DNA from 2 places in the Pseudomonas sp. FW300-N1A1 genome. Region 2 is predicted to be linked to the other one. Evidence: predicted binding sites of a transcription regulator. Region 2 holds the regulator's gene; the other holds the start of a gene.
The links. Region 2 encodes FliA, which starts transcription of late flagellar genes. Its sites were predicted from a motif close to CTAAAGTTTNNNNNNNNNNNGCCGNTAA; they were not measured.

Region 1: AC3WQN_RS17150 (methyl-accepting chemotaxis protein) is a predicted target of FliA. The motif match lies at 4,504-4,531, and genes of this name have one in related genera.

The regions. Positions count from the first base shown of each region.
Region 1 covers NZ_JBYTBK010000025.1:28,774-36,167, reverse strand. The annotation lists gene AC3WQN_RS17180 (hypothetical protein) at 1-59, opposite strand, end outside; gene AC3WQN_RS17175 (DUF6388 family protein) at 365-670, shown strand; gene nadC (carboxylating nicotinate-nucleotide diphosphorylase) at 740-1,588, opposite strand; partial or broken gene AC3WQN_RS17165 (DUF1631 family protein) at 1,921-2,886, shown strand; gene ampD (1,6-anhydro-N-acetylmuramyl-L-alanine amidase AmpD) at 3,050-3,610, shown strand; gene ampE (regulatory signaling modulator protein AmpE) at 3,607-4,443, shown strand; gene AC3WQN_RS17150 (methyl-accepting chemotaxis protein) at 4,620-6,650, shown strand; gene AC3WQN_RS17145 (TatD family hydrolase) at 6,693-7,394, opposite strand, start outside.
Region 2 covers NZ_JBYTBK010000029.1:51,253-58,646, reverse strand. The annotation lists gene flhF (flagellar biosynthesis GTPase FlhF) at 1-673, shown strand, start outside; gene fleN (flagellar synthesis regulator FleN) at 787-1,617, shown strand; gene fliA (RNA polymerase sigma factor FliA) at 1,614-2,354, shown strand; gene AC3WQN_RS18750 (chemotaxis response regulator CheY) at 2,521-2,892, shown strand; gene AC3WQN_RS18745 (protein phosphatase CheZ) at 2,923-3,711, shown strand; gene AC3WQN_RS18740 (chemotaxis protein CheA) at 3,788-6,013, shown strand; gene AC3WQN_RS18735 (protein-glutamate methylesterase/protein-glutamine glutaminase) at 6,063-7,190, shown strand; gene AC3WQN_RS18730 (flagellar motor protein) at 7,190-7,394, shown strand, end outside.

The DNA of each region.
Region 1 (7,394 bases), on a different contig from region 2:
CTGGCCAATGTCAGGGTGCCGAGCAGCAGGGCGGACGAAAGCTTCGGGAAACCGCGCATCACTGTGGAGCTCCTTGTGAAGTGCCGATATGGCATATCGCTATGACCTGGGAGGCGGATTTATGTTCCCGAAGGTTGCTGCACCTGATGTGCACGGCTTTTTATGGAATAGATGCAAAGAGCCGTGTAAATCGTCGGTCAAACATCCTATATTTGATGTCTGCATGAGCATCGCCCAGCAGTTTTCAGATGATCCCGAATGGTTCTGAAGGCCAGATAAACCAGGCTTGAAGCGGTTTTTCTGCGTCAGAGAGATCCTTGATGATCCAGATCCATCTTCCATTCCCCAGATCAGCGAGAACGCCATGACCGTGAAAGAAATGACCCAGCAAGACAGGCACGCAGAAGCCCTCAGGAAGTACATGCTTGATGCGCCAGAACTGATGGACGAGATCAAGGACCTGAGTCCCGATGATCAGAAAGACCAGATCCAGTGGGCGTTCGAGGATGAAGCCGAAGCCCAGGGCTTGCAGCCGTGGGAGCTGACGCTCAAGTACACCTCGACGCCAGAAGAGTACGAAGCGACGCGCCTTGCATTGCACAAGGAAGCGGCTGAAGTGCTGGGTGTCGAATGGGAAGAATACTGCGAGATGAACAATCTGGTGGTTTGAGGGCAACTTCAAGCGGCAAGCTACAAGGCAAGGCAGAGCCGCTTGTAGCTTACCGCTTGTCGATGTACCTCAGAGACTGAGGCGCATCGACAGGTCCACAGCCTTCACGTCCTTGGTCATCGCACCAATCGAGATGTAGTCCACGCCCGTTTCGGCGATTGGCCGCAAGGTGCTTTCGTTGACACCGCCGCTGGCCTCCAGCTTCGCCTTGCCGGCGTTCAGGCGGACGGCTTCGCGCATGTCGTCCAGGCTCAGTTCATCGAGCATGATGATGTCGGCGCCCGCCGCCAGCGCCTCTTTGAGCTCCGACAGACTTTCCACTTCAACTTCCACCGGCTTGCCCGGGGCGATCTTGTGCGCGGCCGCGATGGCCTGCGCGATGCCACCAGAGGCGGCGATGTGGTTTTCCTTGATCAGGAAGGCGTCATACAGGCCGATACGGTGGTTGTGGCAGCTACCGCAGGTCACCGCATACTTTTGCGCCAGGCGCAGCCCAGGCAGGGTCTTGCGGGTGTCCAGCAGCTTGACCTGGGTGTCGGCGACGAAGTCGGCCAGGTACTGCGCGCGGGTGGCTACCCCTGAGAGCAATTGCAGGAAGTTCAGCGCGCTGCGCTCGCCTGTCAGTAGCGAGCGGGCCGGGCCTTCGAGGTGAAACAGGATCTGATCGGGGCTCACGCGCTCACCGTCGCGCACTTGCCAGTGCACGGCCACGCGTGGGTCCAACTGGCGGAACACCGCGTCAACCCAGGCAGTACCGCTGATGACGGCGGCGTCACGGGTAATGATGGTGGCTTTGGCCAGGCGTTCGGCCGGGATCAGTTGTGCGGTGATGTCGCCGCTGCCGATGTCTTCCAGCAACGCACGGCGCACGTTGGCTTCGATTTCGGCGGTCAAATCGGCGAGGCGTAGATTCGGCATAACGGGCTCCACAAACAAAGTGACCCGATTATAGGGCCATGCCGGGAGCGAACCCAAGGCAGCAAATGCCTTGAGGGTGTACTCCCTGCGCATTTGCTTGACCCAGGCGCTATTTCAAGGGCGCGAGCAGAGTCCGCTGGCACTCGGGGAGACTTTTGCCAGATAATCGCGCCTTGAGATTGACGTCATAGCCTTGACGAGTCCGGCTCCCTCCCGAACATCGAAACCTGATGGTGTGCGTTACGCGTACCGCTGTGTACGGGGTGCGAGCGTTTGCCATGGGGTTCACGGTTGATACCGGACCGCAGCGTTACCCCTTTCAGGAGGCTTGGATGCACAACGACGGGAATGTGGTGCCTTTGCACAAGGGCACTACCGATCAGGCGAGTCCATCGCCGCTCGCCCACCTGCCGGTGATTGCGCTTCAGATTCGCGACAAGGCCGCACAGCAATTGCGCCAGGGTTTGCAGGTGCTGTTCGATAACGCCGACGATACCTTGTTTGAAATGGCTGACCGGGCCCGGGACAACTCGGAGCAAAACACCTTCTTTGAAGCCATGCGCGACTTGCGCCTCAAACGCAAGAATATCGAGCGCGGCTTCCTTGAGTGCTTTTTTGAGGCCTTCGGCGGACTGATCCAGTACGCTCCGGCACATGCCAGCTTGCCGCTGACCATGACTGCCGACCTGATCGAGCGGCAGGACGACCATGAGCGGCAGGTGGCGCTGCACGCCATGGTCTCCAGGGCACTCAATCGCGATGGCCTGGCTCTGGGCCAGTTGACCCTGCGCCTGAGCACGCTGCTGGGCAAACCACTGGAAGACGCTCATAACCCGCTGGGGCCGACGATGCTGTGCGAGTTTTTCTTGCGGGCCGGGCGCAACCTGGGGGTAGAGACCCGGGTCAAGCTGATCATCCTCACCTTGTTCGAGCGCTACGTGCTGAGCGAAGCCGCCCAGATCTACGCGCACGCCAACCAGTTGTTGATCGCCACTGGCGTGCTACCGGAGCTCAACGCCGTTGCGGCGCGCCCTGTGGAGGAGCCTTCATTGATCTACAGCTGTGTCGAGCCCTGTGCAACAGACAGCCCTCAGGTCGACGAACCTGTGCAGGAGGTCTTCGTGGCCTTGCAGCACCTGTTGTGTCACCTGCGTGGCAGTGTCGCGCCGGAGCTCGAATCCCGTACCCGGCCGCAACCCCTCTCGACGCGCGACCTGCTGCGTTTGCGCTCGCACTTGCAGCAGTACGAACCGACACCGTACGCCCGGAACGATTTGGATCGGAGCAACCCGCTTGAGTCCCCCTCCCTGTACCTGGCCGAGGATGACAGCGTGTTGTTCGATCAGGCCCTGGAGTCGGTCATTGGCCAGTTACACCGACTCAATCGTGGCAAGTGATCGCAACATTGGGGGCGATCACGGCATACTGAAGCCTGTCAAAGCCGTTGTTGAAGGAATCTGTATGCAGCTGGACCTCGCGAGTGGCTGGTTTGACGGGATGCGTCACTGCCCGTCCCCCAACTTCAATGCGCGCCCCTCGGGCGAAATTTCCTTGCTGGTGATTCACAACATCAGTCTGCCCCCGGCGCAGTTCGCCACGGGCAAGGTGCAGGAGTTTTTTCAGAACCGTCTGGATGTCACCGAACATCCCTATTTTGCAGGGATCGCCGACCTGCGCGTATCGGCGCACTTTCTGATCGAGCGTGACGGCACGATCACGCAGTTTGTCTCTTGTCTTGAGCGAGCCTGGCATGCCGGTGTTTCCAGCTTCCAGGGACGCGAAAGCTGTAATGATTTTTCGCTGGGCATCGAACTGGAAGGCACCGATGATCTGCCGTTCACCGATACCCAGTATCGAGCGCTGACGGCGCTCACTAGCCAGTTGCAGGCCGCTTTTACGGCAATCACCACTGAACGTATTCAGGGGCATAGTGACATCGCCCCAGGACGCAAGACTGACCCAGGGCCGGCGTTCGACTGGGCACGCTATCGCGCGGCGTTGGAAAAAGGGGAAGGACAATGAGTTTTCTGGTGTTACTGCTGGCAGTCTGGATCGAGAAGTTCTCGGCGCTGCGTCACCGGGTGCAGCGTGACGGTGGGTGGTTGCGTGAACTGACCCGGCTGGAAAGCACCTCGCGGATGACTGACCGGCCATGGGCGGTGTTGGCGCTGCTGGTGCTGTTGCCGGTGACCGTGCTTGGCCTGCTGCTACTGGCACTGGAGCCGGTGGCCTATGGGTTGCTGGCCTTGCCGGTGCACTTGCTGGTGGTGATCTACAGCCTGGGGCGGGGTGACTTGCTCGGTGGTCTTGGACCGTTTCGTGATGCCTGGCGCCGGGAAGACCTGCAAGCGGCCGCCCATGTCGCCCAGCGCGATCTGGATGTGTGCGCAGACAGCGGTGAGCAATTGCTGCAACGGGTGCAAGGCTATCTGGTGTGGGAGGCGTATCAGGGCTTTTTCGCGGTGATTTTCTGGTATTTCCTGCTCGGTCCGGTGGCGGCCCTGAGTTATCGCTTGCTGGCCCTGGCCGCGGAGCACGGCAAGAGCCCGGCACTGGTGGAGCGTGCTGCGCAACTGCGGCACGCCTTTGACTGGTTGCCCGTACGCTTGCTGGCGGCAAGTTTCGCCTTGGTGGGTAATTTTGTCGCTGTCAGCCGGGTCATGCTCCATGAACTGCTGAACTGGAACATCAGCGCCGCGCAGTTGATCGAGAAAGCCGGCATGGTGGCGGGAGAAATTCCACCGCCGGTGACCGGACCTGACGGCCTCAATAGTCTGGATCAGCTCTGGGAGCTGATGCTGCGGGCGGCGGTGGTCTGGTATGCCGGTTTTGCCCTTTGGACTGTCCTGCTCTGAAGACGCCGTGGGCCTGTAGCCGCCAGTTGCTACAGGCCTGCACAGCATCCTGCCGTTAACCTTAAGTTACAAAACCTTCCGCCGATTTAAGTTATACAGCAGTAGCGCGCCATGGTGGCTATCTGCCGTCTCTGCGTGCCTGCCAATAACAATAAGAATTCCAAGGGAGACTTCCAGTGAAGAGCTTGCTCTATCCCGCCATTGCACTGATGAATCGCCTGAGCTTCGGCATGAAGTTCAGCCTGATCAGCGTGCTGTTCCTGCTACCCATGCTGGTAACCAACTTCTATCTGGTGCGCGATTCATATCGTGAGTTCCAGGGGACACGGGTTGAATTGCAAAGCCTCGACCTGCTGGGCAGCAGCCTGACCCTGCGGCGCGACCTGGAAACCCTGAACAATCTGGTGCAGATCAACACCACTCTCGGCCAGTCCGGCAAAGCGGGGGATATCGAATCGAAGATCAGCGCCCTTGAGCAGAGCGTGCTGGAGCGCCTGCAAGCGCTGAGCGCAATGACCAGCGACCCGGAACAGGTCAGCGTGTTCGATGCCAAGCGCGATGAAATGATCGCGGCGTTCAAGGCTCAGCAGGCGGAAAAGTCCCTGCAGAGCAAAAGCGCGATGATTGGCAAGCTGCTCGGCAATGCGCAGATTTTCGGCCAGATCATCACCAGTCAGTCCGGCCTGAGCCGGGACAACCAGGGTGACATCCGTCAGTTGAGTGAGTTGCTCACCAACGTCACCCCACGAATCACACAAATCCTCGGTGATGGCCGGGCAATGGGCGCGTTCTCGTTGGGGCAGGGCTTTCTGAACTCCGCGTCGTCCACCCGCTTTGATGAACTGTTGGCGCAGATGGAAAAGCTGCAGGCTGAATATGCACTCAAACTGCAGGATGCGCTGGGTGCCAGCAAAGCCGCGCGCGAGGTGCTGGAACCGGCGGCCAATGCCAGCCAGGCCACGCTCAAGCAGGCTAGCGAGCTGTTCGAAGAGCAAGTGGTGATGGCCGACACCCTCGATGCACCTTGGCAGGGGTTTTACGACCAGGTCACCGGTCTGATGGCGCAGACCTACCAGTTGAACGACGCGACGTTGAAGTTTCTCGCGGTCCAATTGCAGCAACGCCTGGAGCAGAACCGTACGCACATGGTGCTGCAAGCGGTGGCGCTCAGTGTGGTGTTCGTGCTGATTTTCTATCTCTACGGCGGCTTCTATGCCTCCACCCGTACCACGCTCAAACGCCTGGGCGGGGTCATGGACAAAGTGGCGGCCGGAGACATGACTGTGACCTTCACCGCCCATAGCCGAGATGAACTGGGTGAGCTGGGTAACGTGTTCAACGGCACGGTGGCCAAGATTCATGACCTGATCGAACGGGTCGGCAAGACCGTCAATGAGGTCGAACGTCAGGCCGGCCAGGTGCAAACGGTGTCAGCCCAGAGCAATCAGGCGGTGGCCGGTCAGCGCACGCAGATCGAGCAGGTTGCCACGGCGATGAACCAGATGTCGGCCACCTCCCAGGAAGTGGCGCGCAGTGCCGCCGCCGCGGTGAGCAGCGCCCATAGCGTGAACGACGAAACCATCAGCGGGCGCGGGCTGGTCGAGTCGCAGCAAGGCAGCATTGCTCAACTGGCCAGCGAGATCGACGCGTCGGTGCTGGTGATCAATCAACTGGCCAGCGACAGCCAGTCCATCAGTCGCGTGCTGGAAGTGATCAAGAGTATTGCCGAACAGACCAACCTGTTGGCGCTCAATGCCGCCATCGAGGCGGCCCGGGCGGGCGAGCAGGGACGTGGTTTCGCGGTGGTGGCCGATGAAGTCCGCACCCTGGCCAAACGCACCCAGCAATCGACCGAAGAAATCGAACAGATGATCGCCAGGCTGCACGCTGGCGTGGGGGCCGCGGTGAAGGCCATGGGTGTCAGTCATCAGATGGCCAGTGGCACCGTCGGGCAATCGGAGAAGGTCCAGCAGGCCCTGGAAAACATCCTCGGCGCGGTGGGCATGATCGTCGACCAGAACCAGCAGATTGCGGCCGCCGTCGAGCAGCAGACCGCCGTGGCGCACGATATCGACCAAAACATTGTCGAGATCAATCGCGCTGGTGAGCGCACCGCCGAAGGCGCGCACCAGACCGAAGACGCCAGTCGCGCCCTGTCAGCCCAGGTCGTGCAGTTGAAGCACTTGATCAGCGCCTTTCGGGTCTGACGGCCGCCACGACGGTCGTTTGCACAGGGCCGCTGCGGTTGATTACCAGTTGAACACTTCGCAGGCGTTGGCCGTGCTGGCGGCCGCCAGTTGTTCCGGGCTGATGGCCATGATCGGTGCCAGGGCCGAGCAAATCGCCGGCAGGTGGGCTGGGCTGTTGCGTTGGTTGGGGTACATGGCGGGGGCCATGTCCGGTGAGTCGGTTTCCAGTACCACCGACTCCAGCGGCAAGTCGGCGATCACTTTGTGCAGGCGCAGCGCTTGTGGCCAGGTCGGCGCCCCACCCAATCCCAGCTTGAACCCGAGCTTGATGTACTCGCGGGCTTCCTCGCGGCTGCCGGCAAAGGCGTGAATGATCCCGGCACGTTTGAGCTTGAAACGCTTCAAGGTGGCAATGACCGCCGCGTGGCTGCGCCGAACGTGCAGCAGGGCGGGTAGCTGGAAGTCGGCGGCCAGCTGTAACTGTGCTTCAAACAAGGTTTGCTGGCGCTCGCGATCCAGGGTCTCCAGGAAGTAATCCAGACCGAATTCACCCACCGCGCATAACTGCCGATGGCCGGCCAGGCGGGTCAGCCAGCCGGCCAGTTCCGTGAGGTCGGCGGGGCGGTGTTCGTCGAGATACACCGGGTGCAGGCCGAATGCGGCATACAGGTGCGCATCGCTTTGCACCAGGTCCCAGACCCGCTGCCAATTGCGCTGATAAACCCCCAGCACCACCATCCGCTTGACCCCCAGGGCGCGGCT
Region 2 (7,394 bases):
GGAAGAGGGCGGTGTGATTGCCATGGTCGGCCCTGCCGGCATGGGCAAGACCACCACCCTGGCCAAGCTGGCCGCGCGTTACGTGCTCAAGTACGGCGCGCAGAACATTGCGCTGGTGAGCATGGACAGCTACCGCATTGGCGCCCAGGAGCAACTCAAGACCCTGGGACGGATCCTCAATGTCTCGGTCACCCATGTCGACCCGGGACAGTCCTTGGCTCAGGCCCTGGATCCACTGTTGCGCAAGCGTGTGGTGCTGATCGACACCGCCGGCCTGCAAGCCAGTGATCCGGCGTTGCGCATGCAACTGGAAAGCCTGGCCGGTCGCGGGATCAAGTCGAAGAATTACCTGGTCCTGGCCACCACCAGCCAGAAGCAGGTGCTGACCGCCGCGTACCACAGCTACAAGCGTTGTGGGCTGGCGGGCTGCATCCTGACTAAACTGGATGAAACGGCGAGCCTGGGCGAAGTGTTGAGCCTGGCGATCAGTCACGAATTACCGGTGGCCTATCTGACCGATGGGCCGCGGATCCCGGATGATCTGCATTTGCCGCGCCGCCATCAGTTGGTCAGTCGCGCCGTGAGTGTGCAGATGCAGGAAGAACCCAGCGAAGAAGCCATGGCTGATATGTTCGCTGATATCTACCACAGTCCGACCAAGCGGGTTGGCTGAGGTAACAATGACTAGATTTGTATCTACATCGATGGCCTGCCATGCATTGTTCAGTATTGAACGCGCAGCCAGTCATGTAGCCCGCGTCTAAGACGACAAGGTATAGAAAGCACATGGGCAGCATGCATCCCGTACAGGTGATTGCGGTGACCGGCGGCAAGGGTGGCGTCGGTAAGACTAACGTGTCAGTGAACTTGTCCCTGGCTCTGGCAGAGCTCGGCAGGCGAGTCATGTTGCTGGACGCCGACCTCGGGTTGGCGAACGTCGACGTGTTGCTGGGGCTCACCCCCAAGCGCACGCTGGCCGACGTGATCGAGGGCCGCTGCGAACTGCGTGATGTGTTGCTGCAGGGGCCGGGCGGCATTCGTATCGTGCCGGCCGCCTCGGGCACTCAGAGCATGGTGCACCTGAGCCCGGCCCAACACGCCGGCCTGATCCAGGCGTTCAGCGACATCGGTGACAACCTCGATGTGCTGGTGATCGACACCGCTGCCGGTATCGGCGAATCGGTGGTCAGCTTTGTGCGCGCCGCCCAGGAAGTGCTGTTGGTGGTGTGCGACGAGCCGACCTCCATCACCGATGCCTACGCACTGATCAAACTGCTTAATCGCGACTACGGCATGAACCGTTTCCGCGTGCTGGCCAACATGGCGCAGAGCCCGCAGGAAGGGCGCAACCTGTTCGCCAAGTTGACCAAGGTCACGGATCGCTTCCTGGATGTCGCCTTACAATATGTCGGCGCGGTGCCTTACGACGAAAGCGTGCGCAAGGCCGTGCAGAAACAGCGCGCCGTGTACGAAGCCTTCCCCCGCTCCAAGTGCGCATTGGCCTTCAGGGCCATCGCGCAGAAAGTCGATACCTGGCCGTTGCCCGCCAATCCGCGCGGGCATCTGGAGTTTTTCGTCGAGCGCCTGGTGCAACAAACGGCGGGTCCGGTGTTATGACAGCCAGCGGTTACAACCTGTACAAGAAGTCGGCGCGTGACGCGCAGTACGAGCTGATCGAGCGTTACGCGCCACTGGTAAAACGTATTGCCTATCACCTGCTGGCGCGTCTGCCGGCCAGCGTGCAGGTGGAAGACCTGATCCAGGCGGGGATGATCGGGTTGCTTGAAGTGTCGACCAAATACGACGCGAGCAAAGGAGCAAGTTTCGAGACCTATGCCGGGATTCGTATCCGCGGCGCGATGCTCGATGAAGTGCGCAAGGGGGACTGGGCGCCACGTTCGGTCCACCGCAATACCCGGATGGTCAGTGACGCGATTCGCTCAATTGAAGCTAAAACCGGACGTGACGCTAAAGATCACGAGGTTGCGGCCGAACTCCAATTGAGTCTCGATGATTATTACGGGATTTTGAATGACACCTTGGGCAGCCGCCTATTCAGTTTCGACGATCTGTTGCAGGACGGCGAACACGAAGGGCTGCACGAGGATGGCGCGAGTGCTCATCTTGAGCCGTCGCGTGACCTGGAAGATGAACGCTTCCAGGCCGCGCTGGCAGACGCGATTGCCAATTTGCCGGAGCGTGAGCGACTGGTGTTGGCGCTGTACTACGACGAAGAGTTGAATCTCAAGGAAATCGGTGAGGTCCTGGGGGTCAGCGAATCGCGGGTCAGCCAGTTACACAGCCAGTGCGCGGCCCGTTTGCGGGGGCGTTTGGGAGAGTGGCGAGCGCGTTGACAGCAGTGTGGGGACACTGCGAACGAGACCGGTGTGGCGTGCAGCCGCACAGGTTTCAATCCGTTGTGCTCCAGACAGTCGTTGAGTGTTACGCCTGATTGATTGAATGGCGTGTCCAGGTGCTGGGCGCGTTTAAGACTGCTTGGAGGTCGAATTGGACAAGAACATGAAAATCCTCATCGTTGATGACTTCTCAACGATGCGGCGGATCATTAAAAACCTGTTGCGTGACCTCGGGTTCACCAACACGGTCGAGGCAGATGACGGCACTACGGCCATCCCTGTGCTCAACAGCGGCAGCATCGACTTTCTGGTAACGGACTGGAACATGCCTGGCATGACCGGCATCGATCTGCTGCGCCACGTGCGCGCCGACGAAAAACTCAAGCACCTGCCGGTGTTGATGGTGACCGCTGAAGCCAAGCGCGAGCAGATCATCGAAGCGGCCCAGGCCGGCGTCAACGGCTACGTGGTCAAGCCGTTCACGGCCCAGGCGTTGAAAGAGAAGATCGAGAAAATCTTCGAACGCATCGGTTGATAGGTGGTGCCACTGCGCCACGGGGGAGCTATGGAGCAAAGAGAGATTTCACAGGGCGATTTTGAATCGACCCTGAAAAAACACGCGGTCGAATTGGTCGACAGCCTTGAAAAGGGCAAGTTCGGCGACGCCGTGCAACTGATCCATGAGCTCAACCAGACCCGTGACCGCGGCCTGTACCAGGAAGTCGGCAAGCTGACCCGTGAGCTGCATAGCGCGATCGTCAATTTTCAGATCGACCCGCACATGCCGCAGGCCGAGGAAGTGTCGCAGATCACGGATGCCACCGAGCGCCTGTCCTATGTGGTCAAGCTGACCGAGGCCGCTGCCAACCGCACCATGGACCTGGTCGAGAGCAGTACACCGCTGGTCAATGCCCTCGGCACCGATGCCCGGGCCTTGAGCTCGGACTGGGGGCGCTTCATGCGTCGCGAGGTCGGGGCCGAAGAGTTCCGCGAGCTGGCCCGGCGCGTCGACGGTTTCCTGACGCGCAGCGCCGAGCAGACCCAGGTCGTCTCAGGCCACCTCAATGACATTCTGCTGGCCCAGGATTACCAGGACCTTACCGGTCAGGTAATCAAGCGCGTGACGCAACTGGTCACGGAAGTCGAAAGCAATCTGCTCAAGCTCGTGCTGATGGCCAGTCAGGTCGATCGCTTCGCGGGCATCGAACATGACCGCGAATCGATGCTGGCTGAAAAAGATCCGAAAAAACATCTGGCTCAGGGTGAAGGTCCGCAGATTCATGCCGATAAACGTGATGACGTGATGTCCGGTCAGGACGATGTGGACGATTTGCTTTCCAGCCTTGGTTTTTAGGTCACAGGTCGTGATGACGGTGCATGCCGGTCCGGCATTGACCGATATCAGGACTTACCATTAGGAGCACCCATTAATGAGCTTCGGCGCCGATGAAGAGATCCTTCAGGATTTCCTGGTTGAGGCCGGCGAGATTCTAGAGCAACTGTCCGAGCAACTGGTCGAGCTGGAAAGCCGACCGGATGATGCGGATTTGCTCAATGCAATTTTTCGCGGTTTTCACACTGTAAAAGGGGGCGCCGGCTTCCTCCAGCTCAACGAGCTGGTGGAATGCTGTCACATCGCCGAGAACGTGTTCGACATCCTGCGCAAGGGTGAGCGTCGCGTCGACTCAGAGCTGATGGACGTGGTTCTCGAAGCGCTGGACGCCGTCAACGGCATGTTCGGCGAAGTCCGTGAGCGGGCGCCAATCACGGCGGCCACCCCGCAACTGCTGGCGGCATTGGCGCGCTTGGCCGAGCCGCAGTCGGCCGATGAAGTTGCGCCGGTGGTTGAAGCGCTGGCCGAGCCTGAAGCGCAAAGCGATTCGGGCGACATTACCGACAATGAATTCGAACTGCTGCTCGACTCGCTGAACGCGGTCAAGGCGCAAGCCGAGGCACCTGCTGCAGTAGCCCCCGTGGCGGCTGCTGGCAACGATGAGATTACCGATGCCGAGTTCGAGTCGTTGCTCGATCAGTTGCACGGCAAAGGCCAGTTCGCCGTCGATGCACTCGCGGCGCCGGCCGAGCCTGTTGCGCCTGTCGCAGCGGCCGAGAACACCGACATTACCGATGACGAATTCGAAGCACTGCTCGATCAGTTGCACGGCAAGGGCAACTTTGCCGTCGTAGCGCTGGAGTCGGCCATTGCCTCCGTTCCGGCAGCGGCCGTGCCCGCCGCAGTGGCGGTTGGCGGCGATCTGATCTCCGATCACGAGTTCGAATCCTTGCTCGATGAGTTGCACGGCAAGGGCAAGTTCAGCCAGGACGTTGGCAGTGCCGCGTCTACGGCCACTGCGGCGGCACCGGTTGCCGTGCCTGTGGCACAGCCGGTTGCCAAGTCAGCGCCCGCCAAGGTTCAAGCGTCCAAGCCAGCCGCCGCACCTGCCCGTGCAGCGGCACCAGCGCCTGCCGAGAAGCCGGTCAGTGAAGCCGAGACCACGGTCCGTGTGGACACCGCGCGCCTGGACGAAATCATGAACATGGTCGGCGAACTGGTGCTGGTGCGTAACCGCCTGGTTCGCCTGGGGCTCAACAGTGGCGACGAAGCCATGTCCAAGGCCGTGTCGAACCTCGACGTGGTGACGGCAGACTTGCAGACCGCCGTCATGAAGACCCGGATGCAGCCGATCAAGAAAGTCTTCGGGCGCTTCCCGCGCCTGGTTCGCGACTTGGCGCGTCAGCTCAAGAAAGAGATCAACCTGGAACTGGTCGGTGAAGAAACCGACCTCGACAAGAACCTCGTCGAGGCGCTGGCCGATCCGTTGGTCCACTTGGTGCGCAACGCGGTCGACCACGGTATCGAGTCGCCAGAAGAGCGCGAGGCCTCGGGCAAGTCCCGTGGTGGCAAGGTGGTGCTGGCGGCGGAGCAGGAGGGTGATCACATCCTGCTGTCGATCTCCGATGACGGCAAAGGCATGGACCCTAACGTCCTGCGCGCGATCGCGGTAAAACGCGGCGTGATGGACAAGGATGCCGCCGACCGACTGAGCGATACCGAATGCTACAACCTGATTTTTGCCCCGGGGTTCTCGACCAAGACCGAGATCTCCGACGTGTCCGGGCGCGGCGTGGGCATGGACGTGGTGAAAACCAAGATTTCCCAGCTCAACGGTTCGATCAACATTTACTCGACCAAGGGCCAGGGCTCGAAGATCGTCATCAAGGTCCCGCTGACCCTGGCGATCATGCCCACGCTGATGGTCATGCTCGGCAACCAGGCGTTCGCCTTCCCGCTGGTCAACGTCAACGAGATCTTCCACCTCGACCTGTCGCGCACCAACGTGGTCGACGGTCAGGAAGTGGTGATCGTGCGCGACAAGGCGTTGCCACTGTTCTACCTCAAGCGCTGGCTGGTCAGTTCCGCCGCTCATGAAGAGCAGCGCGAGGGCCATGTGGTGATCCTTTCGGTGGGCACCCAGCGAATCGGCTTTGTCGTCGATCAACTGGTGGGCCAGGAAGAAGTGGTCATCAAGCCATTGGGCAAAATGCTCCAGGGAACCCCGGGGATGTCCGGCGCCACCATTACCGGTGACGGCCGCATAGCCCTGATTCTCGATGTTCCGAGCATGCTCAAGCGTTACGCCGCACGGCGTATTTGATTCTGATGGGGCGGGGCGACTGAGCCTCGCTCCGTCTAATGGAGTGTTTATGGCAGTCAAGGTCCTGGTGGTGGATGATTCGGGTTTTTTCCGCCGCCGCGTCTCGGAAATTCTTTCGGCCGATCCGAATATCCAGGTGGTCGGGACGGCCACCAACGGTAAAGAGGCGATCGACCAGGCCCTGGCCCTCAAGCCGGACGTGATCACCATGGACTACGAGATGCCGATGATGGATGGCATCACGGCAGTGCGGCACATCATGCAGCGCTGTCCGACCCCGGTGTTGATGTTCTCCTCGCTGACCCATGAAGGCGCCCGGGTGACCCTCGATGCGCTGGACGCCGGCGCGGTGGATTTCCTGCCGAAGAATTTCGAAGACATCTCGCGCAACCCCGAGAAGGTCAAGCAGCTGTTGTGCGAGAAGGTACACAGCATTTCACGCAGCAACCGTCGCATGAGTGCCTACAGCGCTCCGGCACCGGTTGCCGCGCCGACAACCCCGGCACCTGCCAGTGTCAGCAGCTACGGCAGCAGCGCGTCGGTACGCCCGGCCCCGCTGCCCGTGCCGACCCGCGCAGCGGTCGCCAGTCCGTCGTCGCCGGCCCCCAAACGCAAATCCTACAAGCTGGTGGCCATCGGTACGTCCACCGGCGGGCCCGTGGCCTTGCAGCGCGTGCTGACGCAGTTGCCCGCCAACTTCCCGGCCCCGATCGTGCTGGTCCAGCACATGCCGGCGGCCTTCACCAAGGCGTTCGCCGAGCGCCTGGACAAGCTGTGCCGGATCAGCGTCAAGGAAGCCGAGGACGGTGACATCTTGCGTCCGGGGCTGGCCCTGCTCGCACCGGGCGGCAAGCAAATGATGGTCGATGGCCGTGGCGCGGTGAAAATCCTCCCGGGCGATGAGCGTTTGAACTACAAACCGTGCGTGGATATCACCTTCGGTTCGGCGGCCAAGTCCTACGGCGACAAAGTTCTGGCGGTGGTGCTCACCGGCATGGGCGCCGACGGTCGCGAAGGTGCGCGCTTGCTCAAGCAGGGCGGCAGCTCGATCTGGGCCCAGGATGAAGCCAGCTGCGTGATCTACGGCATGCCGATGGCGATCGTCAAAGCCAACCTGGCGGACGCGATCTACGACCTGGACGCGATCGGCAAGCACCTGGTCGAGGCGTGCCTCTGATGGATGTGTTAAGCCTCATCGGGATCATCATGGCGTTTGTCGCCATCATCGGCGGCAACTACCTGGAAGGCGGGCACCTGGGGGCCTTGGCCAACGGCCCGGCGGCCTTGATTGTGCTGGGCGGGACCATTGGCGCGGCGCTGTTGCAGTCGCCGATGAGTGCCTTCAAACGGGCCATGCAGATCCTCGCGTGGATCCTGTTCC